Regions from separate parts of the Paenibacillus sp. MER 99-2 genome, predicted to be linked through region 2. Evidence: riboswitches for the same ligand, from Rfam matches in the RefSeq annotation. Region 2 holds a riboswitch; the other holds the start of a gene.
The links. A riboswitch is a leader RNA that binds a small molecule or an ion and turns the genes downstream of it on or off. The one in region 2 is predicted to bind S-adenosylmethionine.
Positions count from the first base shown of each region.

Region 1: linked by a shared signal. The riboswitch ahead of M3636_RS27250 (methionine ABC transporter ATP-binding protein) and the one ahead of metA (homoserine O-acetyltransferase MetA) in region 2 are both predicted to bind S-adenosylmethionine.

Region 1 covers NZ_JAMAUZ010000012.1:79,126-82,302, reverse strand. The annotation lists gene M3636_RS27255 (methionine ABC transporter permease) at 1-349, opposite strand, end outside; gene M3636_RS27250 (methionine ABC transporter ATP-binding protein) at 351-1,388, opposite strand; SAM riboswitch class I at 1,513-1,655, opposite strand; gene M3636_RS27245 (Cthe_2314 family HEPN domain-containing protein) at 1,796-2,536, opposite strand; gene M3636_RS27240 (COX15/CtaA family protein) at 2,755-3,177, opposite strand, start outside.
Region 2 covers NZ_JAMAUZ010000002.1:476,070-479,246, forward strand. The annotation lists gene corA (magnesium/cobalt transporter CorA) at 1-590, opposite strand, end outside; SAM riboswitch class I at 1,042-1,166, shown strand; gene metA (homoserine O-acetyltransferase MetA) at 1,365-2,282, shown strand; gene M3636_RS13180 (aminotransferase class I/II-fold pyridoxal phosphate-dependent enzyme) at 2,307-3,177, shown strand, end outside.

The DNA of each region.
Region 1 (3,177 bases), on a different contig from region 2:
CCTCACGCAATGTCGTCTCCACAATCCTAGCGAAGTACGGCGCTGCTGCAATGACAAGTGGTGGAATTGTACCCAACACACCTGTAGCCGTTCCAACAAGCGCACGGGTAACTGGAAGTAGAGCAACAATTAAGATGATGAATGGAACAGATCGCAATATATTCACAATCACCGACAGAATCGAATAAACGAGAACTGATTTTGCCGATGAGGATCTTGCCGTCATGAATAGCAGCACACCCAATGGTAAGCCAATAATTACAGTAAACAGGCCGGATACAAGAAGAATCTGCAACGTCTCAATAGACGCCTTGCCAACCTCTTCCCAGCGTACAGTTGAAAAATCCATGTTAACTAAGCACCTCCACATCAAGTCCCTGCTCGATTAATTCACGGGTAGTTGAGTTAATCGCCGCAGAAGATCCCTCGAAACGAACAATAAGTTGTCCATAAGGGACTTGTTTGATCGTAGAGATTGTTCCTTGCAGAATCGCGAAATCAACGCCGGTACGGCGAACGGTTCTTGACAGAATGGCTTCATATGTCTTCTGTCCCAAGAACGAAATTTTCACCAACTGAGATTGTTCGCCGTTCTCACGGTTGTTCCCTGAGCTTGATAGACCTTCCTCTTGAAGTAACAACAACTCGGTCGCCTGACCTTGCTGCATGAAATCACGTGTGATAGCATGCTTTGGCTTGAGGAACACTTCTGTGACTGGCCCCTGTTCAACGATGCCTCCCTGATGAATGACTGCAACCTGATCACAGATACTCTGGATCACATGCATCTCATGAGTAATCAGCACAATCGTTAACTCATACTTCTCGTTAATATCCAGCAGAAGCTTCAGAATAGAACTTGTTGTCTGTGGATCAAGAGCAGAAGTGGCTTCATCACAGAGCAGCACATCCGGATCACTGGCGAGTGCACGAGCAATACCCACCCGTTGCTTCTGTCCTCCTGACAATTGTGCAGGATACTTGTTGCTATGCTGTTCAAGTCCGACCAAGGTGAGCATTTCCTTTACCTTACGATCGATCTCCGCTTTGGGCGTATTGACCAACTTCAGTGGAAATGCAACATTGTCGTAGACCGTAGCGGATGAGAGCAGATTGAAATGCTGAAAGATCATACCGATCTTGCCTCTTTGCTTCTGCAATTCCGACTTGCTCAGACTGGTTAAGTCCACTCCATTCACCCAAACTTCACCTTCTGTAGGTCGCTCCAGTAGATTTATACATCGAATCAATGTACTTTTACCGGCGCCTGAATGCCCAATGACTCCAAAAATCTCGCCTTTGCTAACATTCAGATTCAGATCCGCAAGCGCAGTTGTTGCCTTTGCGCCTCTACCATATGTTTTGGTTATTCCTTTTAATTCAATCAAATAATACTCTCCTTCCCACTGCCTACACCTATCTTTACCCGAAAGAGAGGAAAACTCCCATTCATGCAATAAAAAAGAACCCTTTGCAGAAACTGAAAGGGTTCTTCGCTTGAAAGAATATACCTTCTCATCTGCCAAAATCGCGCTTAACGCCATTTTGTAGGAATTAGCACCTAACATCTATAAAGAATGACACGTTTGCCATTGTCGTTATAAATCGGTTGCCGGGCTTCATCGGGCCTGTCCCTCCGCCGCTCTCGATAAGAAATATGATATTGTAAGTTTGTATAAGTTCGTGTAATTCAACAGTTATACTGTTCAGATAATTCATGTTGTAACATATTACATTTAATGTCCTATTAGGAACTCAGTATAATCCAAGTATTCCGATTTGTCAAAGGTAAATATTATGATTTTATCCCTTTACTACGCTCTCTAAAGCCTTGTTGATGCCACATTTTATTCATGTAACCATACGATGCCTTCAACGTTGCACACACCATATCTAATCCTTGACGCAATTCGTTCAGATGTTGATCCAAGTCCTCCAGCTTCACTTTCCCCTGCAATGTCTGGTGTAGTTGCCACAGATCGTCCTGCATTTCAGAATTCATGTAATGAATCTCCATGTTCCTGCGTTTACGTAATCTGCTCATGGGCTCTCGGTATGCATCCTTGATTTCGATCAGCTTAGCCGCTAGTTCCCCATGCATCTTGGCGTATCCAAACTGTCGCAACACGGTAAAATAAGAGAAATGCGTTTTTACTTTGGTTGTATTGAGCTGAAACAGTTCATTCAATACAGTACCTGTCTTGTCCAAAATGGCAAAGCAACGAATGAATCCATCCTTGTAAAAATAAACGTACCGGGCGTATTCCGCCTTTTCTTCGCTCGTCATGTCTTCTGTAGAGCCTGCTTTAACTTTCTGGCGAAAATGAGATGCAGCAAAGCAGCTCTGCTCCAGTTCATCTAACGAGGAGATTAACCCCTGCGTCCAAACATACAGCTTACGATAATCATGCGTTGGGTCTTGGTTCTTCTCCAGTTGGCGTTGCAGTAACTCCAAAGTCTCCACCATTGAATCAATAGCTTCCTCCAACATACCCTCATTTTGGCGTGGCGGTTCGCCTAGCAACGTTCGCAGCATATACAGCCTCCTCTTTGCACTCTGCTGATCATGGGATGCTTCATTATGTTAAACAAAATCGGGATCAGAGTAAATGCATGAATGCTGCTTCGCTTAGGTTGCCCTGCCATGCCTAACATCAAACAAAGTCCACCTCTCCAATGATCTACATCATTGAAAGGCAGACTCCGTAAGTTGTCGCAATATAACTTCCTATAACTTAAATCTGTATACTTGATCTAGAAACGATTAACTGGACGATGCAGCTTGTATACAAGGAAACTCATGTACGTTAGAACTCCGAACAATATGGCAATATCCAACATATGAGCAAGCGCAACGAACATGTACACTTCTGGACGACCAATCGTAAGCATCATCACGAAACCAATGAAGACTTGGAGCAGAATGAGCACTACAGCGATCACACCTAATCTCCGAAGTTCGGTATTATCAGGATGTTTGCGGTATGCATAATGGCCCAAAATCGCGATGACAATAACCAAGGATAATGCAGCTAAACGGTGAGCAAATGCTACAGCTACCCCTCCGGACAACTCTGGAACAATCTGTCCATTACATAATGGGAAACCTGAGCAGCCTCCCGCTGAGTCGGTATGGCTTACAAACGCACCTGTGTACACAACGAGATACGTGTAAAC
Region 2 (3,177 bases):
TTGTTGAGTGTATTAATGACTTCTTTTTGAGGGCCAAGCACTTTTTTGAGCCAGAGTATCTCACTACGAAGCCCGATTATTTCGTTTAGGTGAGATTTTTTGGTGTGCATTAGGATATCTTCCTCAAGCTTTTCGATCCGTGCCTCAATCCGATCACCGACAGTAAAATAATTATCGACAATTAAGTCAACCAGCAAATATAACAGACGATCTGGAGTGCTAACTTCCTGTTCCCATAGAATAGGTTTTAGAGTTCGCAGCTCACTGACTTTCTGTTTAGTCACACTGATAATAAAATGTCTGCCCAAGAACAGGTTGACGGCACGTAAAAATATCTCTTCATCATCAAAACGAATGCTATTAATGACTATAAAATAATGACTTTCATAAATTTCGATCTTCGGACGCTGTTCCTCGTCACTTAAGCAGTCTTCGACCGCCAGGTCATGCATCATAAATAGCGGCTGAAGCACGGCCAGATCATCCACATCTGCATCAATCCAGTAAAAGCCCTCCGCTGGTGGAGTCAGCGCTTGCTGAATGTCATCCACCGGGATAAATACACCGTTGTTTACCAACCGGATTTTCATCGTTATCGACTCCTTCTGCACCCGCCGGGTTGGCGGATCTTCATCATTATGGGCGCAAAAAGAATAGATCAGCCGGTCGGCAGCGGAGCCTGGTGATCAGGTCTGCGTTCGCTCTATATGCAAACGGAAGTAACGTCCCGCTGCCGGCATGCTGATGTCAATTCTCTATGCTGTTTGTCGGAATTCGGCTGCCAGTCAGGCCTCGGGTCGCCATCCATTGATTATGTCACCTCTCACATAAGGGTTTACAACACCTGTTTAGTATACCGCTGGTCCAAGGTGCTTTCAAGCGCAAAAATGTGTCTATTTCGCGCTCTGAGGCAGTGTATGATGGGAGGTGAAAAACGGTTCCGAGATGGATTAACTTCAGATGAACTGTAGCTTGACGTGGACGGATTAATGTTTTAAAGTAAACGGAAAGCAATTAAATTTCAAAATTAAATACAGCGAAATCTTATCAAGAGTAGGTGGAGGGACTGGCCCGATGAAACCCGGCAACCGGCGGTATACCGCACGGTGCTAATTCTTGCAGCGACTAAGTACCCAAGAGGTACTGTTGTAACTGAGAGATGAGAGAGGCGCATATCTGTTTACATATGACCTTTCTCGGAATCCGAGGAAGGTCTTTGTTATATGCCCCGACTTCTCAGCACTGATTTTCGCTAAGGAACTTGAGCTTGTTTCACTGCTTTAGATGTAGAAATCTAAGCTTGTCAGCAAGCTCAGGGCAGCAAATGCTGCAATCTATTTATGCTCAAGGAGGAGTTTGACACCATGCCAATCAAAATACCAGACACTTTACCTGCCAAGGAAGTGCTTGCAGGAGAGAACATCTTTGTCATGGACGAGACATCCGCATATCAACAGGATATTCGTCCGCTTCGTATCGCTATATTAAACCTTATGCCAACCAAAGAAACGACAGAGACGCAGCTCTTACGTTTGGTGGGGAATACACCTATACAGGTTGACATCGTTCTGGTGCATCCAAAATCCCATACGTCAAAGAACACTTCTCAGGAGTACCTGGATGAATTTTACAAAACATTTGATGAAATCGAGCATCGCCGCTTCGATGGTATGATCATTACAGGTGCACCTGTAGAACAGATGGATTTCGAGGACGTGAACTATTGGAAGGAAATCCAGGAAATCTTCGAATGGACCAAAACCAATGTAACTTCAACCATGCATATCTGTTGGGCCTCACAGGCAGGCTTATATCATCACTTCGGCGTTCCTAAAGTTTCACTGGACGAAAAATGCTTTGGCGTATTTCCACACACGATTAACAAATCTCATGTCCCACTCTTGCGTGGTTTCGATGAAGTGTTTAATGTCCCTCATTCACGTCACACTGAAGTGCGTCATGAAGATATTGAGAAGGACGAGCGTCTAGAAATTTTGGCTGAATCTGAGGATGCAGGTATTTTCCTAGTTGCAACCAAAGACGGTAAACAGATTTTCGTTACCGGACATGCTGAGTACGATCCGTTATCCCTCAAATGGGAATATGATCGTGATGCAGCCAAAGGATTAAATGTAGCGCTACCTAAAAATTATTTCCCGAAAGATGATCCTTCCCGTGTTCCTCCAGCGACATGGCGGGCTCATGCTAACTTATTATTCTCTAATTGGCTCAATTACTATGTGTATCAAGAAACACCTTACGATATTGGTCCGCAAATTTAATCGAGATAACAGGGGGATTCTGCAATGGAAGATAACAAGTTGAAAATCGAAAGCCGCTTAGCTCAAATTGGTTCTATTAATGAACCGGTCACAGGTGCAATTAACTTTCCAATCTATCAAGCAACAGCGTTTCGTCATCCGAAGCTTGGACAGAGCACGGGATTTGACTATATTCGTACAACCAATCCAACACGTAAAGTGTTGGAGGAAGCGGCCGCTGCACTGGAGTCTGGTGATGCAGGTTTTGCCTGTAGCTCAGGCATGGCAGCACTGCAAACGATTTTTGCATTGTTCAGTCAAGGAGATCATCTGATTGTATCACTCGATCTGTACGGGGGCACATATCGTCTGCTTGAACGGATTCTGTCTCGTTTTGGTGTAACAGCAAGCTATGTCGATACGAATGATCTGGTTGCACTAGAGAAAGTTCTCCAGCCGAATACCAAAGCGGTCTTTATTGAGACACCAACGAATCCGCTGATGATGATTACAGATGTTGAAGCGGTAAGCACATGGGCGAAGAGCCATAACCTGTTGACTATTGTGGACAACACGTTGTTGACTCCATTCTTCCAACGTCCAATCGAGCTTGGTGCGGATATCGTCATTCACAGTGCAACGAAGTACCTTGGTGGACATAACGATGTCCTTGCTGGATTGATTGTGACCAAAGGAGAGGAACTGTCAGCAGAAATGGCATTTCTACACAACTCCATTGGTGCAGTGTTATCTCCAACAGATTCCTACCAGTTGATGAAGGGGATGAAAACATTGGCTCTTCGGATGGAGCGCCATGAATATAACGCATTGACGATCGCGAAGTATCTTTTGGAGCATCCAGCTGTTGGTGAAGTCTATCACCCAGGATTGTCGGATCATCCCGGATATGAGGTGC